3 regions of the Yersinia canariae genome follow, and region 2 is predicted to be linked to each of the others. Evidence: predicted binding sites of a transcription regulator. Region 2 holds the regulator's gene; each other region holds the start of a gene.

Region 1 (11,078 bases), 140 kb from region 2:
TCAACATAATAATTCCCTAATTTTTATAATGCAGGTAAGCAACGATTAACTTTGTGTATTATGCCAAGATAAAAACAAAATAAGAACACCCTATTCACATTAATATGTGATAAAAATAATAAATGATTTAATGCATTGATTATTAAAAGATTTATTTAATATTAAAACATTAAGTTAATTATTATAAGAATCATTCACATTACCGCAAGAATACTAAAAGGAATGATTATTATTTGAGGTTTGACCTAATAAATAATAACCATAAATTTACAAGGCTAATATTAACTCACGATAAACGATTTAATTTGACGTTCTTTAACCCCATTAGCTGCTTGCCAATATCTGCCAGCTGCATTACCTTTTGCGGCATAACCGCCCACGCGCCACGAAGGAGAAGACAATGGGATACAACCTGGCTGAGCTTTCTGACGAAGAAACAGCAAAAATGAATGTTGATTTGGCCGCCTCAGGTGTTGCATTTAAAGAGCGCTACAATATGCCAGTCATAGCTGAAATGGTTGCGCGAGAACAACCTGACGAGCTGCGGGAATACTTTTTGCAACGCCTGGCGCACTACCGTAGCGAATCCAATAAATTCTCGCGCTTGCCGTATGAGCCAAAAATGAAGTCATAAATAGATGCTCCCGCAAGAGATCTGCGGGAGTTTGTCAGCGGCAACGGCTAGAGTTTTCGAGCAAATTTGTCAGTTGCAAGAATCAGTTGGTGCAAGATACCCGGTTCGTCAAAAGAATGCCCGGCACCTTCGACAATATGCAATTCAGCTTCCGGCCAAGCGTTGGCTAAATCCCACGCATTCTGTGGCTGACAAGCCATATCATAACGCCCGTGAATAATCACCGCCGGGATATGGCGAATGCGCGTGACGTTGTCCAGCAGTTGGTTATCGCTGTCCAAAAAACCTAAGTGGGTGAAATAGTGATTTTCAATGCGGGCAAATGCCAAAGCGAAGTCATCTTCACCAAATGAGGCCGAACTCTTGGTTGGTAATAAAGTGACGGTTTCACCCTCCCACAGACTCCAAATCTTAGCGGCTTCCAATTGTACTGCCTTGTCAGGTGAGGTCAGCCGCTTTCGGTATGCAGCAGTGACATCGCCCTGCTCCTCTGGCGATAAAATGGATAGCACGCGCTGCCATTTATCTGGGAAGAAACGGGAAGCACCGTCCTGATAATACCAATCCAACTCTTTTTTACGCAGAGTGAATATCCCACGCAAAACCATCTCACTCACCCGTTCAGGGTGGGTTTCGCCATAAGCCAACGCAAGTGTTGAACCCCAAGAACCACCGAATATCAACCACTTATCAACACCTGCCATCTTACGCAGCCGTTCGATATCCTCGACTAAATGCCAAGTCGTATTATTATCCAGACTGGCATGAGGCTTTGAGCGCCCACATCCACGTTGATCAAACAGTAATACTTTGTATTTGGTTGGGTTGAAAAGTTGCCGATGATAAGGCGCGATCCCGCCCCCAGGGCCGCCATGAATAAATACCGCGGGTTTACCCTCAGGATTACCACAAATTTCCCAGTAAATTTGATGACCATCACCCGTGTCTAATAAGCCACTATCGTAAGGTTCATACGCTGGATAAAGCCCACGCAATTGTTCCATTATTTTTCCATGTTTGTTAAGACATTAACGTTATCAAAGCCTATACAGCCCGCAGGGTCAACGATAAAACATTACATTTACGCCAATCAGCTCATTAATTCCATCAACAGGCGATAAATACACCATAACTTAATTAAATTTCAGGTGTTGAACCTCGACATGATCTGCGATAAACAGGAATAAGAGAAGAATATATTTAATAATATTCTTACTAAACAATAGATTAATTATGTCAGTGCTTTCTTCTCTTGCAACTCACCCTGATAAGGTGGTTAATAGGTGGGCGTACCAACCTAACCGAAGGTAAAGAGAGGCAAGCCATGAGTAAGGGAATGGACAGCAAAAAGAACGCGAAGAAAAAGCCACTAAAAACACCAGCTGAGAAAAAAGCTGAGAAACGCGCTAAAAAGTCATCTTCCTCTAGCGCAGAATAACGGATTTTTCGTCTCGTCAGTCAACCCGCCACGATAGGCGGGTTTTTTGTTGCTAATATTTAAGCATTATGGGGGGAATGAGAATGTATTTTCGTGTCATCGATACTGAGACTTGTGGCTTAGAGGGCGGGATAGTCGAAATCGCATCCATCGATGTGGTTGATGGAGTATTGAGCAACCCGATGAGTGACCTGGTTAGCCCTGACCGGCCTATCAGTATTGATGCGATGGTGATTCACCATATCACTGAAGAAATGGTGGAAGGCAAACCGCGAATTGCCGTCGCAGTAAGAAAATATCAGGATAGCCCTTATTATGTTGCTCATAATGCCCCCTTTGACCGCGGTGTGTTACCCGAAATGGGCGGTCAATGGATTTGTACCTTAAAACTCGCCCGTATGCTTTATCCTGATATTAAGCACAGCAATCAATATCTTCGTTACGCTTTACGCCTGAATGTTTCAGTGCCAGAGGGCCTTTATCCGCATCGTGCTTTATATGATTGCTATGTCACCGCTGCTCTGTTGCAACGCATAATACGAGACACAGGTTGGAGTGCTGAACAAATGGCGGAAATAACCCAACAACCATTGCTGTTGCAAACATTTAAGTTCGGAAAATATCGGGGAAAAAGTATTGAACAGATAGCCCGACAAGATCCGGACTATCTGCGTTGGATGTTATCCTCAATCACTGACCTTACGCCAGACATGCGCCATACCCTGACTTATTATCTGGCGTAGCCTGTCTTATTGAATCAAGCCAAAGAAAGAATGAAAGCATATTCTAAGGCGATGTCTTCATAAGCTTTAAAGCGCCCTGATTTGCCACCATGGCCCGAATCCATATCGGTATAAAGCAATAATTGGTGGTCATCAGTCTTCATTTCCCGCAGTTTTGCGACCCATTTTGCAGGTTCCCAATATTGAACCTGCGAATCGTGTAACCCGGTGGTCACCAGCATGTGCGGGTAATCTTGCGCTTTGACTTGATCGTATGGGCTGTATTGCTTGATGTAATCGTAATAGGCTTTATCGTTCGGATTACCCCATTCATCATACTCACCAGTCGTTAGAGGGATGGATTCATCCAGCATTGTGGTGACCACATCAACAAATGGCACCTGCGCCACAACGCCTTTGTATAATTCAGGGGCCTGATTAATAACTGCGCCGACTAATAAGCCGCCTGCGCTCCCGCCCATAGCAAAAACACGATTAGCATCACCATAGCCCCTGGCGACTAATGTTTTAGTAACATCGATAAAATCATTGAATGTATTTAATTTATTGAGCAACTTGCCATCTTCATACCATTGCTGCCCTAATTCTCCCCCGCCGCGAATGTGCGCCAGTGCAAAGACAAAACCACGGTCCAACAGGCTTAAGCGGCTACCACTGAATGCCGGATCCATGCTGCTGCCATAAGAACCGTAGCCGTAGACCAACAGCGGGTTACCTCCTGAGACAAAGTGCTCACGGTGATAAACCAATGAAACCGGTACTTTGACTCCATCCGATGCTGTAACCCAAATCCGCTCACTGCGATACTTTTCTGGCGTGAAATTCTTCACTTCCTGCTGCTTGAGCAACTGACGGGCTCCGGTATCCATATTAAGTTCATACATGGAACTTGGTGTGGTCATGGAAGAATAGCCATAGCGCAACAGTTCAGTTTCCGGCTCAGGGTTATACGCCAGCCAGGTGACATAGGTAGGGTCATCAAAAGTAATCGATTTTTCTTCGCGAGTGGCCCAGTGAATTTGCCGCAAATGCGTCAGCCCTTCACTCCGTTCTTCCACCACCAGCCAATCGCGGAATAAGCTGAAACCTTCCAACATCACATCCGTTCTCGGCGCAATTAATGATACCCACTGAGATTCATCAGCGAAATCAGTTTGCGCTTTACCTGCTTCGGCTATTTTGTACAGGCCGAAATTTTTGCCATCTTTATTTGAGCGCAAGTAAAAATGCTGTTTATAGTGATCCAAACCGTATTCATGGTCTTTGCGGCGTGGCGCAAACATCAATGGGACCGGTTCGAGTTGATCGGCATCCAACAGTAAAATTTCAGATGTTGTGGTGCTGCTCAAATGGATAACAATAAAACGCTCAGACGTGGTTTTTTCCAAGCCGACATAGAAAGTGTCGTCAGTTTCCTGATAAATCAGTTGGTCTGATGCGGGGTCAGTTCCCACTACGTGGCGATAGACCTGATAAGGCAATAACGTTTTTTCATGTTTACGCACGTAATACAGCGTTTTTGAATCATTAGCCCACTCAAAGCTACCCGACGTATTACTGATCACTTCCTGCTGCCAAGTATCACTGTGTAAATGCTTGACGCGGATATCATATTGGCGTCGTGATAAGAAATCCTCAGCAACCGCTAACAGCTGATTATCTGGGCTAACATCCAAGCCCCCCAACGTGTAAAACTCACTGTCCGCAGCGCGTTGATTTCCATCCAGTAATGTTTCCCAACTGCTATCAGCCCAAACGGGCTGACGCACGTAAATGGCATACTCATTGCCCGGTTCAAAACGCGTTTGATAACGGTAGCCATTACGGGTATAGGGGACAGATTCTTCTTGCGGCGGAATGCGGGAAACCATTTCCTGATACAGCGTTTCACGTAGGGGTTGTTGCGGTTTCAAAACCGCCTCGGTGAAATCATTTTCAGCTTGCAGGTAGCTCAGAACATCAGCGTCAGTGCGCTCATCATCACGTAGCCAGTAATAATCATCTGTACGGACGTCGCCGTGCATCGCCATCGGATAAGGGCGTTTATCAGCCTTTGGAGGTATGGTCATTAGTTGAAGTATCCATCTGTGTTCGTTACCGCGAGAGTGACACGATTACTTGTTGATGCCAAGCAGTAGCACATGCCTTTAGTTTAGTCTAAGGGGGCTAATCCAATGATAAACAAGATGATAAACAGGGGCAGGTAATGTTAGCACCCGCACCTGTTTAGGGATGATTAATTTAATTCCAGCGGTACGGCGTCAGGTGCGCAAAGTATAGGTAATAGTGCCGGCTTTACAGTCGAGTACAACCTGGTAAGTTTTATCGCCTTTTCCGCCACGAGCAGTCAAAGGAACCTGCCAGATATCATCTTTGCCTGTAATATCTACTGCGCTAATCCACACCACCGGACTGTCCGTGCCCAACAATTTCTTATCTGCTTCCCAACGCGTTATACGGTTTTGTAGAAAATCCCGTTTAACTTGAGTCGCTACTTGAGACTGATTTAGCCCGGTACAAGTCGGGACTTTTGCTACCCGCGGTTCCTGAGCCTGTACGCTACTGATGACACCAGCCAATGCGGTGAAGACTATCAAGGCGAATCCTATCTTTCTCATTATTCCTCCAGATATTATTATTTCTATCTTAGGCTGGAACAATGATTGAAAGGTAGGTTACAGAGTGAATAGCGCTAAAGTGTTAAAGTATTCACGCTATTTAATTAACACCGAGTAAATTCAATCACGTAGAACTGTTCCAGCCCCGGATAGATATCCTTAATCACTTTTTTCAGTTCATCCAACGACATATTTTCTTGCTCCGCATGGCGTTCCGTCAGTGCATCCAATGTGATCGGAGTGACAGATTTGACCAAAATGTGGCAGAAAAATACGCCGTCTTCATAACGACATACGCGCAGGATTTCTTCTGGGCGAAAATCGGATTCACTGCTATCCCGGATGGTTATCGTTTTACGATCAGCCAGAATATCCGCCTCAAAACGGCGAAAGAAGGTGATTTCACGATTCATTTTAGATCCTTTTTTCACTTTCTGCCGAAACCGGACAGATTAAGCGGCTTGATTTTCTTCAGGTTTGGCTTTTTTCTCTGGCGCAATTTTTTCTACTTTCGCTTTTGGCTGCCCATCGGCGGATGCCGTCGGGTTAGCGCCACGCAGAATTTGCCCTAATGCGTCTTTGTTCTCTGCAAGGAAGAAGCTCAAGGCCTCGCGTTGCTCTTCTTCAAGTGTTAAAGGTGACTGTGACAACCACTCAGACAAATTGTCAGCCAAATCCAGCATTTTATCGTAGGCATCGGCTTCTTTTTTGGTTGTGAAAGTCATTTTTTCCTCACCCTGTCTTACCACGACGAATTTTATTTCAACGGCCATTGATACGCGTCCTCTTCACTTACAGATAACTGTACATAAACACAGTATAGTGTGATGTATTGGGGCGATGCAACTGTCATCGCCTTCCACTGTGATTATTTTAGTAAACGGGCTTTACAGTTTTTGCCTTTGATCTTGCCTTGCTGTAACTGTTGCAGTGCGCGTTTAGCACTCGCTTTGCGAATAGCGACATAAGCATGGACCGGGAACATATCGATTTTACCCACATCCGCGGCAGTCAGGCCGGCATCACCGGTTAAAGCACCCAGAATATCGCCGGGGCGGATTTTAGCTTTGCGCCCACCGTCAATGCACAACGTCACCATTTCGGGTTCTAACAGTGTGTTGGCGCTGCGGCTCACCTGCTCAGTGGGTGTCCATTTCAATTTCATTTGCAGATAATCTTCAATGGCGTGCGCGCGGGTCATTTCCTGCGGCGTGCACAGGCTCACGGCCAGACCGCTCATCCCCGCCCGCCCGGTACGGCCAATGCGGTGCACATGAACTTCAGGATCAAACGCCAATTCGAAATTGACCACCAGTTCCAAGTCTTTAATATCCAAACCACGGGCGGCAACATCCGTCGCGACTAATACCCGGCAACTGCGATTGGCAAAACGCACCAGAACCTGATCACGGTCGCGTTGCTCTAAATCCCCGTGCAAGGCCAACACGCTAATGCCACGGGATTCCAGTGCTTCATAGACACTCTGACAATCTTTTTTGGTGTTACAAAACACCACACAAGATGCGGGTTGATAGTGACTGAGAACCGAGATTAACAGCGGTAACCGTTTTTCGCGGGTGGTTTCGAAAAAGACTTGTTCAATAGCGGGGGCTTCGTCACCATCATCAACTTCAACATTGATGGGCTGGCGCTGAACCCGCGCACTGATTTGCTCAATACCGGCCGGATAAGTGGCCGAGAACAGCAATGTTTGGCGTTGCGGTGGGGTATATGAAATCACATCATCAATAGCATCGGTAAAGCCCATATCCAACATGCGATCGGCTTCGTCCAACACCAGAATTTTGAGATAGTCCAGCACCAACGTTTTCTTACGTAAATGCTCCTGAATACGGCCCGGCGTGCCGACAACAATATGGGGCGCATGCACCAGAGAGTCCAGCTGATGGCCCATTGGTTGGCCGCCGCATAAAGTCAGGATTTTAATGTTTTGAGTAAAACGAGCTAATCGGCGCAACTCTTTGCTTACCTGATCAGCCAGTTCTCGGGTTGGACACAGCACCAAGGCTTGGGTAACAAACTCACCCACAGCAATTTTGTCCAGCAAACCAATGCCGAATGCCGCAGTTTTACCACTGCCGGTTTTGGCTTTTGCCCGAACATCCTGCCCATTGAGGATTGCCGGCAGTGCTGCGGCCTGTACCGGTGTCATCTCGGTATAGCCAAGTTCATTAAGATTGGACAACTGCTCAGCTGGCAGTGTCAGGGAAGAAAAGGAAGTTGTGCTCACGGCAGTAACTCTTATAACTGGATGGAATGGCAGCGATGGCCTGAAGGCGAGCGCAAGATTTTGGCGCGATAATACCAGAGATAGGGCCATTGCCGGAACTATACCGCATCAATACTGAGAAAATGGCGTAATTCTCGGCTGAGGTGTCGATACGCAATCGTTTTCGTCGCCATTTTGCCGTATACTCATGCCCGTAAAATTCATCTCGCGTCAAATGACTGTGTCACTTTCCCACTGATGTAGGTACCTAACTATGCTGACTATTGGAACCGCTCTGCGCCCAAATGCCACCCGTGTCATGTTGCTTGGCTCTGGAGAGCTGGGCAAAGAAGTGGCGATTGAATGCCAAAGACTGGGGTTGGAGGTGATTGCTGTTGATCGCTACGCCGATGCACCCGCGATGCATGTTGCTCATCGTAGTCATGTCATTAACATGCTGGATGGCACCGCGCTCAAACAGTTAGTCGAACAGGAAAAACCACATTATATCGTGCCGGAAATTGAAGCTATCGCCACTGATATGCTGGTTGAGTTAGAAAATATGGGCCAAAAAGTTGTGCCCTGCGCAGAAGCGACTCGCTTGACCATGAACCGCGAAGGTATCCGCCGTTTGGCAGCCGAAACCCTACAATTGCCGACATCCAGCTACCGTTTTGCCGAGACCCATAGCGAATTTTGCCAGGCAGTCGGTGAAATTGGCTACCCGTGCATTGTAAAACCGGTGATGAGTTCTTCGGGCAAAGGCCAGAGCCTAATTCGCAATGAAGAACAACTCCAAACCGCGTGGGATTACGCACAGCAAGGCGGCCGTGCTGGCGGCGGAAAAGTGATTGTCGAAGGTTTGGTGCGCTTTGATTTTGAAATTACCTTGCTGACCATCAGTGCTGTCGATGGGATCCACTTCTGTGCGCCTATTGGTCACCGCCAGGAAGATGGCGATTACCGTGAATCTTGGCAGCCACAGGCGATGAGTGATATTGCAGTTGCGCGCGCCAAAGAAGTGGCTTCTCAAGTGGTAAAAGCACTGGGCGGCTATGGGTTATTTGGTGTGGAATTGTTTGTCTGCGGTGACGAGGTTATTTTCAGCGAAGTTTCACCACGGCCGCACGATACAGGCATGGTGACATTGATTTCGCAGAATATGTCTGAATTTGCCTTGCATGTCCGAGCATTTTTGGGCTTGCCGATTGGCACAATTCGTCAGTATGGTGCGGCCGCATCTGCGGTTATTTTGCCTGAATTGACCAGCCACAATATTGCTTACCATGGGTTGGAAACAGCATTGGTCGGTGACACTCAGATTCGCTTATTTGGTAAGCCCGATATTGCCGGTCAACGGCGGTTGGGCGTTGCGCTGGCGGTCGCGGATGACACTGACACGGCGATTGAGGTTGCAAAACGAGCCGCGAGCGCGGTTGTCGTGACAGGTCAGTAATCCGCACATATGTATAAACCCGCCATTTAGGCGGGTTTATTGGGATGGAATAGCCCGATGCCGGGGCTTACCCCTCGTACGGGTCTTCTATTTCGTCCGCATCCTGCTCATTATCGCGACGATAATCAGACTCATCATGTTCATCAAAGTCAGTATCTTCAAAGATAGCCATGGCTTGTGGATCATTCTCGTGCCGCTCACGAATCTCTGCGGCCACGATGGCAATCGCCTCGCCACTGCTCATGCCTTCCGACATGAATTGATGAATACGTTCAACAGCTTCTTGCTGTTCCTCATGAGAAAGTGAAGGCATACCCGCTAACATTAATTTATCTCCTACATATAATTGATTCAGTATACCTGTTTCTTGTTATTTAAAGTGAATTGCTGTCTACGGTGAATTGACAGCTCTTCACGAATGCCCCAAATGCTGGGTAATTTGTGCTAATCTTCCCGCCTGTTGGTGGCGAAAATATCATTACGCCGTCTAATATGGCCGGACGAAAGAAAAGAATAGTAACTCATGAGTGTGAAACCCCTGACCTTCAAAACCTTACCTTATCAGCCAGATGCCCTGCTCCAGCAATTTGCACCACTTGCTCATCAAGCTTGGGCCATGCTGCTGCATTCCGGATTTGCTGAACACGCCCATAACCGTTTTGATATTCTGGTTGCCGACCCACGAATTACCCTCACCACGCGGGGCGAGCAAACGGAGATTACCTGTGCGCAAGGCCAAGAGTTCTCCCGTGAAGATCCTTTCTCCTTATTACAGCAACAATTGGACAAATTTTCGCCCCCCATATCACCCCACCCTGATCTGCCGTTTTTGGGCGGCGCATTGGGGTTATTTGGCTACGATTTGGGCCGCCGGGTTGAAACATTACCCGTGCTGGCTGAGCAAGATATTACCTTGCCGGATATGGCCGTCGGGCTGTATGACTGGGCTTTGATTAGCGATCATCATTTGCAAAAACTGACATTGGTGTGTCACGGTGATGCTGAACAGCGCTTGCAGTGGTTGCTGCAACAAAGAAACCCCGAAGCCCCTTTGCCATTTAAACTTACTAGTCAGTGGCAAGCCAATATGTCACGAGAGCAATATGGCGAAAAATTCCGTCAAATTCAGGAATACCAGCACAGCGGCGACTGCTATCAAATTAATTTGGCCCAGAGATTCAGTGCTGAATATCAGGGCGATGAATGGCAAGCTTTTCTGTCACTAAGCCGCAGTAATCGCGCGCCTTTTTCCGCCTTTATTCGCTTAGCGCAAAACGCAATCCTGAGTGTCTCACCGGAACGCTTTTTATGGTTAGAAAACCGCCAAATACAAACTCGCCCCATTAAAGGCACTTTGCCGCGACTCGATGACCCTGAGCAGGATAGTCAGCAAGCGGAGCGGTTGGCCAATTCGGCTAAAGATCGTGCTGAAAACCTGATGATAGTTGATCTGCTGCGCAATGATATTGGCCGGGTAGCGCAGCCGGGAAGTGTGCGGGTACCCGAGTTATTTGTCGTCGAGCCATTCCCTGCCGTACATCATCTGGTCAGCACCATTACTGCAACGCTGCCCGTGGAATCGCCGCCAACCGCATTATTGCGCGCTTGTTTCCCCGGGGGTTCTATCACCGGAGCGCCGAAAATTCGGGCCATGGAGATAATTGAACAATTGGAGCCGCAACGCCGCAATGCCTATTGCGGTAACATTGGCTATATTAGTTGCTGCGGCACGATGGACACCAACATTACCATCCGCACCCTGCTGACTGAAAACGGTAAGATATATTGTTCTGCCGGAGGCGGCATTGTGGCTGACAGTCAGGAACAGGCTGAATATCAGGAAACATTTGATAAAATTGCCCGAATATTACCGCTACTGGAAAATAGTTAATTAATGAGTGAGTGGATTCTGTGAGTGATGTGTTTGTGAGTCAATCAAGCCGGACTTTGTCGGAATTT
Region 2 (11,078 bases):
CGGAAAACTTTAGCACGAGGCTAAACGCATGATCGGTATACGATGGCGTAAATGTGAGTTGTATTTTTTTAGCGTATCGGCAGATCAAGATGCTGAAACCATTCAACTGAAACGACGGTTCGTATTATAAGCGGTAAGTAATGGGAAATGAAATAGAAAACAGAAACTCATTGCCGTTTTTTATAAAAACGGGCCATTAGTCGCGCAAACTCTTACAATAATGCCGGGGTTGTTGCGCAACAAAAAAAAATTTTAACAATTTTAACAAGTAAACGCATGAATTTTGTAGAAAGCCATGTGAGTTATTTAAGGGATTCGAACAAGGGAGTGATTAACGGGAGAGAAAATCGAGAATAACGAAATGGTGCGTTCTAATGGACTCGAACCATCGACCCCCACCATGTCAAGGTGGTGCTCTAACCAACTGAGCTAAGAACGCATAGGAGACTATCAATCTGATATTGCTGAAAAGTACCAGAGAGTGGTGCGTCCGAATGGACTCGAACCATCGACCCCCACCATGTCAAGGTGGTGCTCTAACCAACTGAGCTACGGACGCGCATTATACTCTTAGCACTTCGGGTAACACGATATGTTGGTGCGTCCGAATGGACTCGAACCATCGACCCCCACCATGTCAAGGTGGTGCTCTAACCAACTGAGCTACGGACGCACATTCTACCGGGTAGCTTACCCCTGACTTCTACTCTTATTACCAACCATCATTGCCTGACAGCGGGGACGAATATTAACGAGCCGCCCGTCTGCTGGCAAGGGGAAAAACGTAATATTCACCGCAAACTCACGTAATTGCTGCGCTTTTACTCATTGCGCTGTTTTTTTCTCCATCTTTTCTCATTTACTTGGGCATTAACTGCCGGCATCGGCTCCAGCAATTAATGCCCAGAATAATGGGCTATTAGTGTGCGGCTTTTTGTAGAATCAAAGCGGCTGGCTGTTTTTGTAACCAACGGATACGCAACGCCATTAATATGGCCGCCGAGGTGAGGCCGATAACGAACCCAATCCAGAAACCACTTGGCCCCATAGCCGGCACAATATAATCGGTCAGCCCCAGTATATAACCACTTGGAAGCCCCAGTAGCCAATATGCAGTAAAGGTAATAAAGAAGATTGAGCGAGTATCTTTATAACCGCGTAATACACCGCTGCCGATCACCTGAATAGCATCCGATAATTGGTAAAGCGCCGCTAGCAGCATAAGATGTGAGGCCATCACCACGACTTCAGGCGTTTTGTTATACAGCAGGGCAATATGTTCACGAAACACCACCGTAAACACTGCGGTGACACACGCGAGCATTAAACCCACCGCAATACTGGTATAAGCGGCCACTTTGGCATTTTCAACAGACCCTTGTCCGAGGCGAAAGCCCACGCGAATGGTCGCCGCGACACTCAGTGACATCGGCAACATAAACATTAATGAGCTAAAGTTGAGTGCAATTTGGTGCCCAGCCACGGCGACAATACCCAGCGGTGAAACCAACAAGGCCACAACGGCGAACAAGGTAACTTCGAAAAACAGTGCCAGCGCCACGGGCAATCCAAGGCCACCAAGGCGTTTCATCACCTGCCAGTCTGGTGCAGCAAACCCTTTTTCCAGCTTGATATCTTGCTGTGAGCGGGCGCGAGTGACATACCAGCGCATCATCAGGAACATCACCCAGTAAACGGTCCCGGTGGCTACGCCGCACCCAACGCCGCCTAATGCCGGCGCACCAAACTTACCGTAGATGAAAATATAGTTAATCGGAATATTGACCAGTAAGCCAATAAAACCAATGACCATCCCAGGTTTGGTTTTGGACAACCCTTCACACTGATTGCGTAATACCTGGAAAAAGAGGTAGCCGGGCGCACCCCACATAATGGCATGCAAGAAACCAACCGCTTTATCGGCCAGCACCGGGTCAATATTGTGCATCTGCTTAATGACGTGGTCGCTATTATAGATAACCACCATAATGAGCAGTGAAACACATAATGCCAGCCAAAACCCTTGCCGGACCTGATGAGCAATCTGGTTGCGTCGCCCTGAGCCATTAAGTTGCGCGACGGTGGGTGTCAGTGCTAACAATAATCCGTGACCGAATAAAATTGCCGGTAGCCAGATGGAGGTTCCCACCGCCACGGCAGCCATATCTGTCGCACTGACAGAACCGGCCATTATAGTATCAACCACGCCCATGGCAGTTTGGGACAATTGCGCGATAACAACAGGAATAGCGAGAGCCAATAAGCTACGCGCTTCGACGATATACTTCTGCACGTATGCACCTTTTTCTACCCGTTGCCCTTCAATATGCAGGGAACCCTGACTCATCCCAATCACTTAGCTACCTAAGTTTCAGGGAATTTGCTCGGTTGCCGCTAGTCTGCATCTCGACGTGACTGGGGTATAACCTAGTTATAATTTCAACAACGACTATTTATCGCACTGAGCAATAAATAAAATAGCGGGAAAACGTCATACTCTTGCAGCATAAAGAGTACAAAAGATTGTACCTTCTCACCGAGCTTAAGCAATCCTTGTAATTAAATATCAACTAAATACCTCGAATTCAGATTTTTAGTGTAAGTGGTTTGGTTTTCCTTATCTTCTGAGGCAAAATTAGCGTAATGACATTTTCTTTCTATAGATAACAGACAAGAGGCATGGCGTATGTTTACCGGTATTGTCCAAGGCACCGCGCCAGTGGTTGCCATCGAGGAAAAGTCCAACTTCCGCACCCATGTGGTAGAAATGCCAAGTGAGATGTTACCTGAATTAGCCTTAGGGGCTTCTGTGGCCCACAATGGTTGCTGTTTGACAGTGACAGAAGTTGACGGGAATCGAGTCAGCTTTGATTTAATGAAGGAAACCCTGCGTATTACCAATTTGGGTGATATTAAAGTTGGCGATGTGGTTAATCTGGAGCGGGCGGCTAAATTCAGTGATGAAATTGGCGGTCATCTTATGTCCGGACACATTATTTGTACTGCTGAAATAGCCAAAATATATACATCAGAAAATAATCGTCAGATCTGGTTCCGGATGCCAAATGTTGACTTGATGAAATATGTATTACACAAAGGCTTTATTGGTATTGATGGCATCAGCCTGACTATTGGTGAAGTAGTGGGAAACCGTTTTTGCGTACATTTAATTCCAGAAACGCTGGCACGCACCACTTTGGGTAAAAAGCGCCTGGGGCATCGGGTGAATATTGAGATAGATCCACAAACACAGGCGGTTGTGGATACCGTTGAGCGCGTCTTGGCGCAACGCGATATAGATCAGATGGTCGTGGCCGCAGAAAAAGCTGTTCGAGAATAGAATAATAAAAAGCAGGAGGCGATTCCTCCTGCTTTAAGAAATAACGTTTCAAGAGATTAACGCGGAACGCGAATACCGCCGTCTACCCCATTTGGGCTGAATAATACCTGCCACAATTGAATGTCTCTGGCGCGGAATGCACCCGCACAGGCATTCAGATAATAGCTAAACATCCGCTCAAATCGCGGCGAGTAATTCTCCGCTAAAGTCGGCCATGCGGCTTGGAAACGTTCATACCACGCCATCAGTGTTCGGTCATAATCAGCCCCGAAATTATGCCAGTCTTCCATGATGAAATAAGGCTCACTGGCTTTTGCTATATGCTGTACTGAGGGCAGGCAGCCATTGGGGAAAATATATTTATCAATCCACGGGTCAACACTCAAATCAGTCCGATTAGCCCCGATGGTATGCAACAAGAATAATCCGTCAGGTTTCAAATTGCGTTTAACCACATCAAAGTAGGTGCGATAGTTTTTTGGCCCGACATGTTCGAACATTCCCACAGAGACAACGCGATCGAATTGCTCATTTAGATCACGATAATCCTGCAATAAAATAGTGACATCCAAGCCTTCACAACGTTTTTGCGCTAATTTTTGTTGTTCAGCTGAAATAGTTACACCGGTGACTGACACCCCGAAATGGCGGGCAGCATATGCGGCAAGCCCGCCCCAGCCACAACCTATATCAAGCAACTTCATGCCCGGCGCTAATTGCAGCTTCTCACCGATCATCTGCAATTTGTTTTCCTGAGCTTGCTCAAGTGTCGTCGCATCTTTCCAATAAGCGCAAGAATATTGCATATTCGGGTCGAGCATGAGGCTGAACAGATCATTACCCAGGTCGTAATGTTCTTTACCGACAATCCAGGCTCTTTTCTTTGACTGCAAATTGATAATACGGGCGGCAGCAATCCGTAAAACATCTTTGAAATGGTGTGGAAGTTGATTTTCTAAGCCAGCTCTGAGAACCCGCTGGAAGAAAATATCCAGCCGGTCACATTCCCACCAGCCATCCATATAACTTTCACCTAATGCCAAAGATCCTTCTTGTAATACCCGCTTAAAGAAGTCTGGGTTATTAACTTTAATGTCGAAGGGGCGTGAGCCATTGATTTCAATATCAGCCCGGCTCAGCATTTCTTGAACAATGCGGAACCACGGATTTTCTTGAATACTCTGGTCTTCTATACAGGATGAACTCATAGCTTCTCCATCACTTTCTTCTGACTTATGACCCGCGCAATTCACTTTTACACGCGAATACATACCAATAAAGTTGGTGTCTGGTATCCATTACGGATATACCCTTTGTACTTGAAGTTGCAGCGGTATTTGCGGCTCTCACCATCCGAATCACTTGCTTATGCAAGCTATCGGATTGATGAACCTCACCAGAGGCCCACCCAAAGAGCCAATTCAAGCGCCGTTCAAAAGGGTTTGTAACCCACTTGTTATTCGCTTACTGCCTGGCTGCAACCTCAATGACTTTGAGTAAAAGAGGAAGATTAAGAAGAAACCCTAATTTAGGGTGACTCATCCATAAGAGTAAATGTGACGCAATCCACGCGCTCAGAAAGTGCTTAAGATAATGCTTTTTTTTAATGATATTCTAATCGGTTTTATCGAGTATAGGCTTGCCGGGATGCTTTCTCAATAATAAATCGCCCCCGGCCTCGATGTTCCTTAGTGACTATTTCTATTGAGAATTATGACTCCGCGCAATTATAGTCAGCACTGTTAGTATGGCTTTTTTCTTTCTTTAACGCGTAGCAATGGATGCCATAACCCAATGCAGCCAAAACGACCGTCGATAGCATCACGGTGACGGTAGCCAGTAAGGGCTGGCTGATATAGGCCGAAACCAACATGCTGGCAATAAAACACAAGCCCAGTTGCAGCGTATTTTGCAAGGCGGCCGCTTTGCCCGTATTGGCCGGAAAGGGCATTAATGCATTTGCTACGATAATAGGGTAGCAGGCACCATTCACCAGCGCCATTAAGCAGAATGGAATAAGTAAGGTAATCAGTGTAGGCGTGGTCAACGTTGCGATCAGATAGAGCGCAATCATGCTGAGAGCATAACCGGCTAACAACCACGGTAGCAGGGTGTTGCCTTTCATTCGGCTCAGTGCTGCGCGGCAACTAAATCCCCCCAACAGGAAAGCTAATGTCTGTGGAACATAACTCAAGCCAATGACATTCGGGCTATATCCCATATCACCTAAAATAAACGGAGATCCGGTTAGCCAGGCGAAAAATCCTGCGCTGCATGCAGCAAACATCATCACGTTGCCGCTGAAAGTCGGGAATTTGAGCAACTGCCAGAAACTAAGGGCAGTTTTGCTGTTAGTTGCGCTGTCTGACGCGGTCTTTTTCCGCTCTTTAAGCAATGCAGTCGGGATAAGCAATAGCAATGTGGTTATCAATAAAACTACAAAAATTGACCGCCAACTGAAGTGGTTTAATAACCACGCGCCCAGTAATGGGGCCAGCGCCGGGGATAGCGCCACTAATGGCATAATGGTCGCAAACACCCGGTTGGCCTTGCCGTCACGATAGCGATCTACGACCAATGCTTGCCAGCTCACGGCGGCAGAACAGACACCAATTGCTTGAATAAAACGCAGAACCAGTAATTGTGTTGCCGTTTCAACCCATAAAATCCCCAGACAGCCAATGGCAAATAAACTCAACCCTGCTAACAACACGGGTTTACGGCCTAATTTATCAGAAACTGGCCCCCAGACGAGCTGGGCGATAGCGAAACCGGCGAGAAAAATGCTGAGACTGGCACTGATAAAACCGGCGGAGGTTTGCAGTTCTTGCTGCATGGCGCCAAAGGCGGGCAAATACATATCGGTCGCCAGGTAGCCCAACATGCTCAAACCGGCGAGATAGAACATGAAACTTGAAGACGTTTTCATTCTTTATTTCTCTTTATATCCTATGTCCTTGAAACCGCAGGGGATAGCTCTGCTCGTTATTCGGCTCGCCCTCGAGCCTTAGCTCCACGAGATCGCGGCAAGCCGTGCGCCAATCTGCGCGTCACTGATTGGCATGCAATCAACTGATTTATATCAGTTAATTTTATTTAATAAGCTTGCTATCTATCTGCTGCCTCAATGACTTTGGCTAAATTATAATTTTGCAGGCAAAAATTTTGTCATTGAAATTAATGGCGGGGGGCATTCTATCCGGCGAGATATTCTGTTGTGAAACGGTAATATTTGCGACATGCTATCAAAAAAATTGATATCAATTATTTCGTGTGCGTGAGGCGAAAAATCATGTGGTCAGAATATTCATTGGATGTGGTGGATGCAGTTGCGCGTACAGGAAGTTTCAGCGCAGCCGCACAAGAATTGCACCGAGTGCCGTCTGCGGTCAGTTATACCGTGCGCCAATTAGAGGAATGGTTGGCTGTGCCCTTATTTACGCGGCGTCATCGGGACGTAGAATTGACTGAAGCGGGCCGGGTTTTTATCAAGGAAGCCCGAGATGTTATCAAAAAAATGAATAGCACACGCCGCCAGTGTCAGCAAGTCGCGAATGGTTGGCGCGGGCAATTAAATATCGTGGTCGATAAAATCGTCAAACCACAACGTAGCCGTCGTTTAGTGCAGGATTTTTATCGCCATTTCCCCGATATCGAACTGCGAGTGCGTTATGAGGTGTTTAATGGTGTCTGGGATGCGCTGGTGGATGGGCAGGCTGATATGGCGATTGGTGCAACTCGCGCTATTCCTGTTGGTGGGCGGTTTGTCTTTCGCGACATGGGTTTCTTGACCTGGCTTTGTGTGGTGAGTGTTAATCACCCCTTAGCCCATTTAACCGGGCCGCTTAATGATGACCAGCTGCGGCCTTATCCCTCATTGTGCCTGGAAGATACGGCGCGAAATTTGCCGAAACGAGATACTTGGACATTAGATAACCAACAGCGATTGGTCGCACCGGATTGGGCGACGGGAATCGACTGTTTGTGTGAAGGGTTATGTATCGGAATGGTTCCTGCGCATATGGTATCTCCATTGATTCAACAAGGGAAATTGGCGGTATTAACACTGACAGAACCCCTGCCTGACAGCCCGTGTTGCTTGACGTGGGATCAGAATAATCACTCACCGGCCTTAGCATGGATGCTGGCGTATTTGGGTGACAGTGTCACGCTAAATAATGAGTGGTTAAAAGATGATAATGATGTCACGTAGGGCGGCGGGCAGCAGGATTAGCTGCCGGTAGCATGCGGCGCTACCGGCATAGGCAAGATTAACGGCGATAATCGCGGAATGGGCCATCAGCAACAGACCGGCGCTCAACCAACTTAGGATGCACTTCAATTGTTTGCGGGTCTTCGCGTTTACTGATAATACGGTCGAGCAACATGGCAAAAGCGGTTTCGCCCAATCTCTCTTTTGGCTGATGAATTGTGGTCAGCGCAGGTGAGAAATACCGGGCATTACGGACATTGTCATAGCCAATCACCGAAATATCTTGTGGCACCCGCAGGCCCAACTCATCCGCAGCACATATTGCGCCCATGGCCATAATATCGCCGCCACAGAACACCGCGGTCGGGCGATGTTTTTGTGTCAGAATTTGGTGCATGGCCTTATAACCGGATTCGGGTTCAAAATCGCCCTGAACCACCCACTCATCACGTAATTCGATATTGGCTTCCTCTAGTGCTTTCAGGAAGCCCTGATGGCGACCACCGCCAGTATTACGGGATAATTGGCCAGGAATAGCGCCAATATCTCGATGACCGCGCTCAATAAGATAACGGCCGGCTAAATAGCCGCCTTCAAAAGCATTATCAATAATCGAGTCGGTAAAATCACCGCGAGCAGTACCCCAGTCCATCACAACCATGGGGATATTGCGATAATCTTCTAACATTCCCAGTAATTGCTCAGGATATTCAGAACACATCACCAATAATCCATCGACACGTTTTTGCGCCAGCATGGCCAGATAGGCTTTTTGTTTATCCAGATTATTATGTGAATTACATAAAATCAGGGTGTAACCTTTGCTATAACAGCTATTTTCAACTGCTTCGATCACCTCAGCGAAATAGGGCGCTTCACTGGATGTTGCCAACAAGCCAATTGATTTCGTGTGATTCACTTTCAAGCTACGGGCCACAGCACTGGGCGAATAATGCAGCTCTTTAATGGCCGCCCACACTGCGGCCTTAGTATTTTCGGCGACGAAACGAGTTTTATTGATAACGTGCGAAACGGTGGTGGTAGACACACCCGCGTGTTTGGCCACATCTTTAATCGTTGCCATAAAAAGAATGACTCCTAAGCTCACCTGTTACAACAGGTCAGTATTATGTTAATCGTTTGCCTGCATGACTCGAACACCGCTCAGACAGAAACACAATAGTGGGCTGGAGAGCGAAGTCAGATGGTCGTCTGAGAGTATTTATTGGACGTTATTAGTCGGCATACAGTTATGAACTGCGAATTTTGGCTGATCTGGAGGAAAAGTGGAAGAGGTAATCAATGTTATAAAGTGCGTAATGAGCACAAGATTTTTTTTCTTAACTGTGGGAAAATAATTTAACGCACTAATTATGTGCCTTTACCCTACTATACTCTCAATAATGCGGGTAGCAGGAAGGTGGCAAGCGGATGAATCTCGGTGAGTTTACTGTCGTAAATGATTCGGATGATTGCGCGTAGCCAACACCATTGCTACTGAAAGTATGATGAGTATAAAAATTAACCGGCTGAGGAGTTGTTATGGATACCAATCTGAAAATGTCGCTGATTACGACTGTTGGTGCGCTGGCAATGATTATTGCTTTTAGCTTCGTGGCGGTCATGAATTAATTAAACCGCTTGCCGGTGTGAAGTGATAAGTAGGGCGGTTAATCCGCCCTTAATTATGTCTAGAGAAATACCCGCCATCTTTCAAAATACAGGGTTGCTGGTCGCCTCACTCACCCAACTCATTGTGTTATTTCAATTCCTTGGGCTTATTTTATAACCACCTATCTGCAACTTGAAATCTATTGGGTATCACGTCAACACGATTGACTATTTCTTTTGCTGAATTAGGCTAAATTTTTCTCAACGAAAGACCAATTCACCAGCGCCCAGAAGTTCTCCAGATATTTTGGTCGCGCATTACGGTAATCAATATAGTAAGCGTGTTCCCATACATCTACAGTCAACAGCGGCTTATCTTGGGTCGTCAGCGGTGTGGCGGCATTGGATGTACTGACAATAGCCAGAGTGCCATCCGCTTTTTTGACCAGCCACGTCCAGCCCGCACCAAAGTTTTTCACTGCTGCATCAGTAAATTGCGCTTTAAATTCAGCGAAAGAACCGAAGGATTTATTAATGGCCTCGGCGACTTTGCCTGTTGGCTCGCCACCACCATTAGGTGACAAACAGTGCCAATAAAAGGTGTGATTCCAGACTTGAGCTGCATTATTAAAGATGCCGCCGCTGGAGGTTTTGACAATCTCTTCCAGGCTTTTACCGGCAAACTCGGTATCTTTAATCAGATTATTGAGGTTGACCACATAGGTGTTGTGGTGCTTGCCGTAATGGTATTCCAGCGTTTCAGCAGAAATGTGCGGTTCCAGTGCATTTTGTGCATAAGGTAATGCCGGTAATTCAAAAGACATAGCTCTCTCCTTTCGGGGTTGCTCAGGGTGTTTGCTCCTCAAATCCGATCATTAGCAATCGCTAAGAAGGGTGAGGGGCGGTTAAAATCGTAATTGTTGTATTTTTGTTGTGGGTATTAATCTTAACAACTTTCTACAGGAATGACAGATATAACCATACAGTTTGATGGGGAATGGCTGAAGGTTAGACACTGAAATAATGTCATTGAAGGGCCGCGCACCCAATAGGCCACTGGGTGCGGATTGCGAGATTAGCGGATGGTTTTTGGTGTCACGACGCGACGAGCGCCGACATAATGATCTTGCCAATAGTCATTATTGAGCATACTGATGCGAATTTCTTCCCCGGTTCGTGGGGACTGAATAAATTTACCATTGCCTAAATAAACCCCGACATGATCAGCAACACCGCGGTTGGCTATATTGAAGAATACTAAATCACCACTTTCTAATTCAGCCCGTTTTACCGGAGCGGCATCACGTAAATGATACATTTCATTCGCTGTACGTGGCATTTTTATTCTGATGACATCTTTATAGGCATAATAAATAAGCCCGCTGCAGTCAAAACCTGTATTAGGCGAGGTGCCGCCCCAACGATAAGGTTTGCCGACTTGCTTCATCAGTTTACTCATTGCGGTCTGTTTGGCGTGCTGGTAGCGTTTTTTATGTGCAGGAGTGAGCTTTATTTTATTATTTGCCGCTAATTCGGTATCAGCTTTACCTTGGGCCTTATTTCGGTGACGGCCATAAGCGACTTTTTCTGTTTTGCTCACGGCGGCTTTTTTATTAGCCGCCGTTTTAATAGGAGATGTTTTATTCGCCACCGTTTTATTGTTATTTAATTTCTTATTGGCGGGTTTACTAACTTCTTGCGCTTTCTTCTTAATGGTTTTGCTGGCTGTGGCGGCTGTTTTTTTCTTATCGCTGTTGGTCGTTGTTTTATTTGCGCTGTTTTTACTGGCGGTTTTATTGTTATCAACTTTAGTTTTTTTGATGTTTTTATCAGCTTTACGTTTTTTACGATCATCAGGGCTGGCCTGACTGATTTGACCTTTTTTTTGCTCAGCCGAGACGTGAGCCTGCGGCG
Region 3 (11,078 bases), 340 kb from region 2:
TGAAATCGACAGCACCAGTATCAGTACGTGGCAGATTTTCCAGATCCAGCGTTGATACGCGGAACATTTCACCAGCGCCTTCAGTATCAGAAGCAGTGATAAGTGGTGTTGAAACCCAAAAGTACCCATTCTCGTCGAAGAAACGGTGAATAGCTTGTGCCAAAGTATGACGAACTCGCGCGACGGCGCCGATCAAGTTGGTCCGTGGGCGCAAGTGAGCCACTTCACGCAAGTATTCTATGCTGTGGCGTTTTGCGGCCATTGGATAGGTATCAGGGTCATCAACCCAACCAACCACTTTGATAGCGGTTGCCTGAATTTCAAAACTCTGGCCTTCACCTGGTGATGCCACCACTGTGCCAGTGACTTCTACTGAGCAACCGGTAGTTAAATGCAGTACTTCATCCTGATAATTAGGCAAAGTATTATTTACGACGGCCTGTAACGGGTCAAAGCAGGAACCGTCATAAACGGCAACGAAGGAGATACCCGCTTTAGAATCTCTCCGGGTACGCACCCAACCGCGCACGGTGACTTCACTGCCAACCGCGGCACGGCCTTGCAGTACGTCGACTACAGGCACTACGCTCATAAATTTCTCTCTTTAATAGTTTTGATAAATAGTTAACAACCCAACAAAATGGGGATGTTGCTATGTTACTTGCGGCGGTGCAGGACACAAGTAGAAATCACCAGTTCAGTGCAACATTTCTATAAATATACCCGTCATACTTCAAACTGCCTGTGTATTGGCTGTGTTCAGTCACCCGAATCACTTATTACAGTAAGCTTATCGCCCTTCTGCGGGTCAGCACCGGTGCTGTTCAAAATGGTTTATAACCCATTTATTACTTGCTTACCGCCTTGGTATAATTCGAATTATTTGGGATATGGATACGACACAAATAGAGGAATGATGAATAGCGGAGTAGGGAAGAGCAAAACAGGTGAAAAAACGCAAATATAAAAGGTGCCGAGCCAGCATTTGCCGCCCGGCAATTTTGTATTAGCTGGCTTTCTTGACCAACGGCAGAGCAAATGCCTCACGTAATTCATCAACAAAAGCGGGGTCATGACAAATAGTTTTACCCGGACTATCGGAAAGTTTAGCGACGGGTTTGTCGTTACACTCGACCAACTTAATCACTATATTCAACGGGCTGACGCCAGGGATGTCGCAGGTTAAGCGCGTGCCGATCCCAAATACCAATTTAATCCTTTGGTAGAAATGGCGGTATAGCGACACTGCTTTTTCCAAATCTAAATTATCTGAGAACACCAAGGTCTTCGTCATTGGGTCGATGCCCAGCTTTTCATAATGGGCGATGGCTTTTTCACCCCATTCGACCGGCTCACCTGAGTCGTGGCGTAATCCCTGATAGCGGTTAGCGAATGTTTCATCAAAATCGCGCAGGAAAGCATCCATAGTTATACAGTCTGTTAATGCTACGCCCAATTGATTCGGATACTCATCTAGCCAGACTTGTAATGCCACTCGTTGGCTGTTGGCCAGAACCGGACTAATCTGTTGGTGAGCTTGGAACCATTCATGAGCCTGAGTCCCGACGGGCGCTAAAGACAATTTCCGTGCTAAATCATAATTGCTGGTGCCAACAAGGTAGGGAAACTCGTCTTTTAAGTTACTTACAATGGCGTGCTGTATTTCACGGGAAAAGCGACGACGTGTGCCAAAGTCCATCAACTTGAAGTGAGAGATGTCAATATCGGCACTGAGCGCTTTAAATTGCTGAAGTTTGCTGCGCAACTGTGCAATGGCTTGGTCGGCAGTGACATGTACAGATCGTCGGCGATGGATAATTTCACTGATAACCGCCAACAGCGGCACTTCCCACAGGATTGTTTCGCACCATAAGCCGGTAATCCGAATATCTAATTTACCACCATTATTAGATACGCTGACTTGCTCGGGGTTAAAACGAAAGGCCCGTAACCAAGTTAAATAGTCATTTTTAAAGAAGGGCAAGCCGGAGAGGTAGTTATACTCATCATCGGTTAGTGCCAATTGGCTCATTAACGTTATCTGATGGCGGATTTCGTCGGCATATTCGCCCAGCAGCTCATCACCACGGCAGCGGAACTCAGCGGCAACGATAATATGGCGATAACGATGGAACACTGCTTGTTGCATATGGAGCTTATAAGCATCCGTATCAAGCAATGAAGTCAAAATCGGTGAGGCGTCTTGGGTCATGGCGCTATATAGCATCCTCGTAGGGGCACTTTCCACAGTCGGCATAATCTAAAAGTCGCAGAAGTATACCGGTATTATCCTGTTATTGAAGTCTCATCACACCATAAATGCTAATCAGAGGTCTAGGATTAAAAGTGCCATTATTGGCTAAGTGGCTTTTTTCTTAAATGAGCAGTGCAATAAAAGGTAATTTTTTAGGTATTTAGAGAATACAAAGAAATATATTGTCTTAAAAAATATAGGGTTATTATCTTGAGCCGCATGGGTTCCCAACTGGGTTTTTTTCACAATTGTGATACATTGAAAAGACTATCTGAGTCTAAGACGCAGTCGCTGGGCAACCTTGCTTTGAAACCAAAGTTTTGAGCCAAAACGACCATAAATACAGACTTGATAATCATATTCACTGATGACGTCAAAAGGGTTTCTATGACACAACAGCCGCAAGCTAAATACCGTCACGATTATAAATCGCCGGATTACACTATCACCGATATCGATCTGGACTTTGCCCTTGATGCGCAAAAAACGACGGTAACGGCGGTTAGCAAGATAAAACGTCAGACAGCAGACGTGACGCCGTTGGTTTTGGATGGTGAAGATTTAACGCTTATCAGTATCAGCGTTGATGGGCAAGCGTGGCCACATTACCATTTACAGGGCAATTCACTGGTTATTGAGCAATTACCCGCGCATTTTACACTGACAATCGTAAATGATATTCATCCTGCAACTAACAGTGCTCTTGAGGGGTTATATCTTTCCGGTGATGCACTCTGTACACAATGTGAAGCCGAAGGTTTCCGTCATATTACTTATTATCTAGACCGCCCTGATGTATTGGCGCGTTTTACGACCCGCATTGTTGCCGATAAATCACTTTATCCTTATTTACTGTCCAACGGGAACCGTGTGGGGCAGGGGATTTTGGATGACGGACGTCATTGGGTGAAATGGGAAGACCCGTTCCCGAAACCTTGTTACCTATTTGCATTGGTTGCGGGTGATTTTGATGTCTTACGCGATAAATTCATTACCCGCTCTGGCCGTGAAGTCGCGCTGGAGCTTTTTGTTGACCGCGGTAATCTGGATCGCGCCGATTGGGCAATGACCTCATTGAAGAATTCCATGAAATGGGATGAAACCCGTTTTGGCCTGGAATATGACCTCGACATTTACATGATTGTGGCGGTTGATTTCTTCAATATGGGTGCCATGGAAAATAAAGGGCTGAATGTATTCAACTCAAAATATGTTCTGGCAAAAGCAGAAACGGCGACAGATAAAGATTATCTGAATATTGAAGCCGTTATTGGTCATGAATATTTCCATAACTGGACAGGTAACCGAGTCACTTGCCGTGATTGGTTCCAATTAAGTCTGAAAGAAGGGTTGACGGTATTTCGTGATCAAGAGTTCAGCTCTGATTTAGGTTCGCGTTCGGTTAATCGTATTGAAAACGTCCGGGTAATGCGGGCGGCACAGTTTGCCGAAGATGCCAGCCCAATGGCTCACGCCATTCGTCCAGATAAAGTCATTGAGATGAATAACTTCTATACCTTAACCGTATACGAGAAAGGCTCAGAAGTGATCCGGATGATGCATACTTTACTGGGAGAGCAGCAATTCCAGGCCGGCATGCAACTCTATTTTGAACGCCATGATGGCAGTGCAGCCACTTGTGATGATTTCGTGCAGGCAATGGAAGATGCTTCTAATGTCGATTTGTCTTTATTCCGCCGCTGGTATAGCCAATCTGGTACGCCAATACTGACCGTCCGTGACGATTATGATGCTGAAAAGCAGCAATATCATCTACATGTTAGCCAGAAAACATTACCAACTGCGGATCAGCCGGAAAAGCTGCCATTACATATCCCATTGGATATTGAGCTGTATGACAGCAAAGGTAATGTGATTGCATTGCAGAGAAACGGATTACCGGTTCACCACGTTCTGAATGTGACAGAGGCTGAGCAGACTTTCACCTTTGATAATGTTGAACACACGCCAATCCCGTCTTTACTGCGCGAATTCTCTGCGCCGGTTAAACTGGATTACACCTACAGTGACCAGCAACTCACATTCTTGATGCAGCATGCCCGCAATGAATTCTCGCGTTGGGATGCGGCACAAAGCTTGCTGGCGACATATATCAAACTCAATGTTGCTAAATACCAACAGAAACAGCCCCTGACTTTACCTAATCATGTGGCCGATGCTTTCCGTGCAATATTGCTTGATGAAAATCTTGATCCTGCCCTGGCAGCACAGATTCTGACATTGCCGTCAGAAAATGAGATTGCGGAGCTGTTTACGACTATCGATCCGCAGGCGATCAGCGCAGTACATGAAGCGATTACCCGTTGTCTGGCAAATGAATTAGCGGATGAATTATTGGCCGTCTATGTAGCTAATATAACTCCAGAATATCGTATTGAGCACAGTGATATCGCTAAGCGAGCATTACGTAATACTTGTCTGAGTTATTTGGCGTTTGGTGATGCGGAGTTTGCAAATAAGCTGGTCTCCTCACAATACCATCAAGCCGATAATATGACTGACTCGCTGGCGGCATTGGCGGCCGCTGTTGCTGCGCAGCTACCTTGCCGTGATGAATTACTGGCAGCCTTTGATGTGCGCTGGAACCATGATGGTTTGGTGATGGATAAATGGTTTGCTCTGCAAGCAACCAGCCCGGCGGTAGACGTTTTGGCACAAGTGCGCGCATTGCTGAAGCACCCAGCATTTAGCTTGAGTAATCCAAATCGTACCCGTTCGTTGATTGGCAGTTTTGTTTCCGGTAATCCGGCAGCATTCCATGCTACTGATGGCAGCGGTTATCAATTCTTGGTAGAAATACTTAGTGATTTGAATACCCGTAACCCACAGGTTGCTGCTCGTTTGATTGAACCATTAATTCGTTTGAAAAGATATGACTCGGGGCGTCAGGCATTAATGCGCCAGGCTCTGGAGCAATTGAAAACACTGGATAATTTATCTGGTGATTTATACGAGAAGATAACCAAAGCATTAGCTGCATAAGCCGGCAGTTTGCAAAAGTAAATAATATGTAGATGTTATTGTTTAAATAAGTAGGGGGCATAATAGCCCTCTATTTTTTTGTCATGACAATTATTAACACAACGATAACTTTCGCAAGCAAGGTCTTTGCATGGCTTTACTTCGCAAACGTTTACTTTCCTGAAAGATGAATTTACCATTCCCGCATCAACGGCTAGTCACCGCTCGCTCAGGAGATCATATGTATTACCCACTTGTCAAAAAAGCACTATTTCAGCTTGATCCAGAACGTGCTCATGAATTCACTTTTCGTCAGTTAAAACGGGTCACTGGCACACCACTTCAATTTTTGGTTCGCCAATCAGTCCCGACTAAACCAGTGAGTTGTATGGGCTTGTCATTTAAAAACCCATTAGGTTTGGCTGCTGGTTTGGATAAAGACGGTGAGTGTATTGATGCTCTTGGTGCTATGGGGTTTGGGTTTATTGAAGTTGGCACGGTAACACCACGGCCACAATCAGGGAATGACAAGCCAAGATTGTTTAGGATCGTCGAAGCCGAAGGTTTGATCAATCGCATGGGATTTAATAATCATGGGGTTGATAACTTAATTGAGAATGTCAAAAAATCACATTTTGGCGGTATTTTAGGTATTAATATCGGCAAGAATAAAGATACTCCGGTAGAGCAAGGGAAAGAAGATTACTTGATTTGTATGGATAAAATTTATCCGTATGCGGGATATATTGCAATTAATATTTCATCGCCAAATACGCCAGGATTGAGATCTCTACAGTATGGTGAAGCACTGGATGATTTGTTAGCAGCAATTAAAAATAAGCAAACTGAATTACATCAGCGGCATCATAAGTATGTTCCTGTGGCAGTAAAGATCGCGCCGGATCTTACAGAAGAAGAATTGATCCAAATAGCAGACAGTTTGGTTCGTCATAATATAGATGGTGTCATCGCCACGAATACAACTTTAGACCGTTCTCTTATTCAAGGATTAAATTATTGCGAACAAGCCGGTGGATTAAGTGGTCGCCCATTACAATTACGCAGTACTGAAGTGATTCGCCGCTTATCGCAAGAACTGCAAGGCCGCTTACCTATTATCGGTGTTGGTGGAATTGATTCTGTCACTGCTGCCCGAGAAAAAATGGCCGCGGGGGCTTCATTGATTCAAATTTATTCTGGATTTATCTTCCATGGGCCGCGTTTGATTAAGAATATCGTTACTCATATCTAATTATTTATCTTCTTTACTGGTCTGGGGGTTTATTTATTCCCCCAGCTCGTCTATATTTTATCCCTATAGATTAAATATACATCAAAAATCTTATGCTCTAAATAATTCGAGTTGCGGTAAACGAATAAATCCAAATGAGCTGACATCAGCAAATCATTTGAGTGCCGTCAACGTACATGTAACTTGAAGAATGACGAGTATATAAATTTAGTCCCATTGGGTGGGCGAGACTCAGTTATTGAGTCAATAATGTTAGTCAGTGGTGCGGAAGGGTAAAATATGCGGATTAAACCAGATGATAAATGGCGTTGGTATTTTGATACCGAACACGATCGACTAATGTTGGATTTAGCCAATGGTATGATATTTCGCTCACGTTTCCCGTCTAAAATGTTAACTCCTGATGCATTTGATGAGTGTGCATTTTGTGTTGACGATGCCGCACTTTATTTTGAGTTTGAAGACCAGTGCCGGCAAATTAAAATGGGGCATGAGCAGCGCTCGGAATTGATATTAAATGCTTTGGTCGCGTTTCGTTTCCTAAAACCATTAATGCCTAAAAGCTGGTATTTTGCGCAACAGGCTAAAGCATGGATGCCACAGAATGCGGAACTGGCTGCGGTAAAAGTATTGGATAGCGGTGAAGAGATTAATTTGTTAGTTGTTGAATCCGGTGATTCTGCCAGTTTGTGTTTATTAGCGCAGCCCCAAGTGATATTAGCAGGGCGTCAGTTGGTATTGGGTGACGCGATAAAGATAATGAATGACCGTCTATTGCCATTAGTGATTCAAGAAGTTTATACCACGACAACTTATGACCGAGCGATGTAATATTTTTTTGTAATTTGAAGCCGTAGGTGAGCTGTGTTTATTATTCTGCCCATCCTTGGGCTTTGCTTCTTCGAGACGACTGCAAGTAGCATGCAAAACTGCTTCCGGCAGATTGGTCACTCGAATGATTTACCGCCGGATGCCTATTACGATTACCTTATTTACCGCTAAGAGTAATGTTCCCTTTGGGGATACAACTGCAACAAAGGATAGTCCCGTCATTCCCTATTGCACTTTGTTTTAGCGGTGCGACGTCGCCATCGATTAAGGCAATTCTGCAACTACCACATATTCCCGCCCGACAAGAGTAAGGAATACGGATATTTTGTTGCTCTAACTGCTCTAATAATACCTGCTGATTATTACCGCTAAAGCGAATGCCATTATATTCGATAGATACAGATTTAGACTGATCTTGTGGGGCCGCAAGACTTTCAACTACTGCTCCAGCCCCGTAAGGGCGTGGTGGTTTGGTTGACAGAATTTCTACTTCATCTCCAACCCGAATAATACCGCTATTTCTGGCCACCATATTCTGACCAAAATCGATATCACCATTCTCGGCGGTTCGGAATGTCTGCAGTGTTTGCAATGGTTCGCCAGTGGGATGCTTCCGTCCGCGCTCAATACTAACCGTAGTTAATACGCAGCGGCTGCATGGTTTGACCAAATCAAAGGTAATATCGCCCACTCGGATAACCTGCCAAGAGTCTTCTGCAAATGCACTGGCACCCGTCACGACTAAATTAGGACGGAATTGTTCCAGCTTAATGCTGCCAGGACAGCGTTGCTGCAATTCTTTAAATGAAGCTTCATTAATCAATAGATAAGGGAAGCCATCCGCAAATGACAGCGGAATTTCCGGTATGGGTTTTACCCGCCGGGTTAATTCTGCACCGAGCCAACGCAATTGTACTTCTCGCTGAAAATAGCCACTCAGCCAGTTATTGATATCAGCAGGGGCAATTAGCGCGGTAAAATGATTTCCCCAAACTTCAGTCGGTTCTGCATTGGCTAAAAAATCATTAAAGCGGATACTGGCACTCTCGCCATCGGGGGCTGTGAGATATAAACCGTCAGACATTAAAGCTGGCGTAAACATCACCATCTTTGGAAACTGGCGTGCGGTAATAAAAGTGCCATCTGGTTCGGTAATCATAAATACGCGGTCAAAGGCCAATCCACTGCTGCTGACTTGTGCATGAGAAAGCTGCAAGCCACGCATGGATTTTACCGGATGAACATAGAGCCGGGAGAGGGTAATCACCATTGCCTCCGTGCGAGTATTAAATTAGAGGGAGCAACTTTATGACAAGCTGCTGGGATTAGCTATAATGCGCAACAATTTTCTTTTTGGTGATAGTGCGATATGAACTCTCTGTTTGCCAGCACGGCGCGTGGACTGGAAGAACTGTTAAAAAGCGAACTCGAAGCGCTGGGCGCTCACGACTGTAAAATAGTACAGGGGGGGGTACATTTTCAGGGTGACGATCGGCTCATGTACCAAAGCCTGCTGTGGAGCCGCTTGGCCTCACGCATTTTGTTACCGCTTAACGAATTTAAAGTTTACAGTGACTTAGATTTATACCTGGGTGTGCAGGCCATTGATTGGCCATCAATTTTTGGTGTAGATAAAACTTTTGCCGTACATTTTAGCGGCGTGAATGATGAAATCCGCAACAGCCAGTACGGGGCATTAAAAGTTAAAGATGCCATCGTGGATAGCTTTACTCGCAAGCTGGATCAGCGCCCAACAGTTGCTAAACAGCAACCGGATATCCGGGTGAATGTGTTCCTGCAACGGGAAATGGCCAGCGTAGCACTTGATCTTAGTGGTGAAGGGCTGCATCAGCGCGGCTATCGTGACCTGACGGGGCAGGCGCCCCTGAAAGAAAATCTGGCGGCGGCGATTATCCAACGTTCCGGTTGGCAGTTGGGTACCCCGATGGTCGATCCGATGTGCGGCTCAGGTACATTGCTGATTGAAGCGGCGATGATGGCCTCTGACCGGGCTCCGGGTCTGCATCGAGCGCATTGGGGTTTTACAGCCTGGAGCGCTTTTAACGAAGAGCTGTGGCGTGAATTGACCACCGAAGCGCAAGTACGCGCCCGCCGTGGTTTGCAAGAGACAACCTCCCGCTTCTTTGGATCAGATATTGACCGTCGTGTCATTGAGATGGCACGAGCCAATGCGCGCCGTGCTGGTGTCTCAGAACTGATTACCTTTAATGCTAATGATGTCAGTAAACTGGTTAATCCATTACCAGAAGGCCCGGTGGGGACTGTTATCAGTAACCCACCTTACGGTGAGCGGTTGGACAGTGAGCCTGCATTGATTGCGCTGCATAATATGCTTGGCCGCATCATGAAAACGGCATTCGGTGGCTGGCGTTTGTCACTGTTCAGCGCATCGCCAGAATTGCTGAGCTGTTTACAGTTACGTGCAGATCGCGAATTCAAGGCCAAGAATGGCCCGTTGGATTGCGTGCAGAAAAACTATCAATTAGCGGCTAATCCACAAGGTGCGGCAGGTGTTCAGGTGGCAGAGGATTATGCCAATCGCCTGCGTAAAAATGTGAAAAAGCTGGATAAGTGGGCTAAGCAGCAGGGCATTGAATGTTACCGTTTGTATGACGCCGATTTGCCAGATTACAACGTGGCAGTCGATCGTTATGGTAGCAAGGTGGTCGTGCAGGAGTATGCGCCGCCTAAGACGATTGATGCGCAAAAAGCACGTCAGCGCCTGTTTGATGTTATTAATGCCACTTTGGCTGTGTTGAATTTGCCATCCAATCAGTTGGTGTTGAAAACACGTGAACGCCAGAAAGGCAAAAGCCAATACGAGAAATTAGCTCAGAAAGGCGAGTTCCTGCTGGTGAGTGAATATAATGCCAAGCTATGGGTTAACCTAACGGATTACCTTGATACTGGTTTGTTCCTCGACCACCGCATTGCTCGTCAGATGCTGGGCAAAATGAGTCAGGGTAAAGATTTCCTTAACTTGTTTGCTTATACCGGAACTGCCAGTGTTCATGCGGGGCTGGGCGGTGCGCGCAGCACGACGACAGTTGATATGTCGCGTACGTATTTGGAATGGGCTGAGAAAAACCTGCGAGCCAATGGTTTAACCGGTCAGCAACATCGCCTAATTCAAGCGGATTGCCTCTCTTGGCTGAGTAACACCGATGAGCAATTCGATGTGATCTTTATTGATCCGCCGACGTTCTCTAACTCCAAGCGAATGGAGACCACTTTTGATGTTCAGCGCGATCATTTAGTGCTGATGAAAGAACTTAAACGGTTATTGCGCCGTAAGGGGACAATTATGTTCTCGAACAATAAGCGCGGTTTCCAGATGGATTTGGCCGGTATAGAAGCGTTGGGGCTGGAAGCGAAAGAAATCACAGCGCAAACGCAATCTGAAGACTTTGCCCGTAATCGTCAGATCCACAACTGTTGGCTGGTCACCCACAGCCGCGAGGAAAAGTAAAAACTATGTCGTTAATTAGCATGTCCGGTGCATGGCTGTCGTTCAGCGATGCGCCTTTATTAGATAATACTGAATTGCATATTGAGGCGAACGAGCGAGTTTGTCTGGTGGGCCGCAATGGCGCGGGCAAATCCACCTTGCTGAAAATTCTGAGCAAAGAAGTTCCCTTGGATGATGGCCGCCTCATCTATGAGCAGGATTTGATTGTTGCACGTCTGCAACAAGACCCGCCACGTAATGTCGCCGGGACCGTATTTGACTTTGTTGCT

What was found. Region 2 encodes PurR, which represses purine synthesis genes. Its sites were predicted from a motif close to CANGCAAACGTTTGCNTG; they were not measured.
Positions count from the first base shown of each region.
Region 1: the regulator PurR is predicted to act here: its motif matches at 7,835-7,852, upstream of purT (formate-dependent phosphoribosylglycinamide formyltransferase).
Region 3: the regulator PurR is predicted to act here: its motif matches at 5,398-5,415, upstream of pyrD (quinone-dependent dihydroorotate dehydrogenase).

Region 1 covers NZ_CP043727.1:2,039,940-2,051,017, reverse strand. The annotation lists gene ftnA (non-heme ferritin) at 1-7, opposite strand, end outside; gene F0T03_RS09475 (DNA polymerase III subunit theta) at 401-634, shown strand; gene pip (prolyl aminopeptidase) at 682-1,638, opposite strand; gene exoX (exodeoxyribonuclease X) at 2,156-2,815, shown strand; gene F0T03_RS09460 (S9 family peptidase) at 2,830-4,884, opposite strand; gene yebF (protein YebF) at 5,077-5,433, opposite strand; gene yqfB (N(4)-acetylcytidine aminohydrolase) at 5,538-5,846, opposite strand; gene F0T03_RS09445 (YebG family protein) at 5,886-6,206, opposite strand; gene dbpA (ATP-dependent RNA helicase DbpA) at 6,302-7,684, opposite strand; gene purT (formate-dependent phosphoribosylglycinamide formyltransferase) at 7,938-9,119, shown strand; gene F0T03_RS09430 (YoaH family protein) at 9,187-9,444, opposite strand; gene pabB (aminodeoxychorismate synthase component 1) at 9,643-11,010, shown strand; gene F0T03_RS09420 (CoA pyrophosphatase) at 11,031-11,078, shown strand, end outside.
Region 2 covers NZ_CP043727.1:2,181,543-2,192,620, forward strand. The annotation lists tRNA gene F0T03_RS10085 (tRNA-Val) at 363-439, opposite strand; tRNA gene F0T03_RS10090 (tRNA-Val) at 483-559, opposite strand; tRNA gene F0T03_RS10095 (tRNA-Val) at 597-673, opposite strand; gene F0T03_RS10100 (MATE family efflux transporter) at 920-2,293, opposite strand; gene F0T03_RS10105 (riboflavin synthase subunit alpha) at 2,687-3,340, shown strand; gene cfa (cyclopropane fatty acyl phospholipid synthase) at 3,397-4,548, opposite strand; gene punC (purine nucleoside transporter PunC) at 5,052-6,269, opposite strand; gene punR (DNA-binding transcriptional activator PunR) at 6,633-7,553, shown strand; gene purR (HTH-type transcriptional repressor PurR) at 7,612-8,637, opposite strand; gene cydH (cytochrome bd-I oxidase subunit CydH) at 9,096-9,185, shown strand; gene sodB (superoxide dismutase [Fe]) at 9,410-9,988, opposite strand; gene F0T03_RS10140 (C40 family peptidase) at 10,240-11,078, opposite strand, start outside.
Region 3 covers NZ_CP043727.1:1,844,412-1,855,489, forward strand. The annotation lists gene asnS (asparagine--tRNA ligase) at 1-592, opposite strand, end outside; gene pncB (nicotinate phosphoribosyltransferase) at 1,007-2,212, opposite strand; gene pepN (aminopeptidase N) at 2,642-5,257, shown strand; gene pyrD (quinone-dependent dihydroorotate dehydrogenase) at 5,478-6,488, shown strand; gene F0T03_RS08540 (cell division protein ZapC) at 6,768-7,319, shown strand; gene F0T03_RS08545 (YcbX family protein) at 7,477-8,589, opposite strand; gene rlmKL (bifunctional 23S rRNA (guanine(2069)-N(7))-methyltransferase RlmK/23S rRNA (guanine(2445)-N(2))-methyltransferase RlmL) at 8,689-10,809, shown strand; gene F0T03_RS08555 (ABC transporter ATP-binding protein) at 10,815-11,078, shown strand, end outside.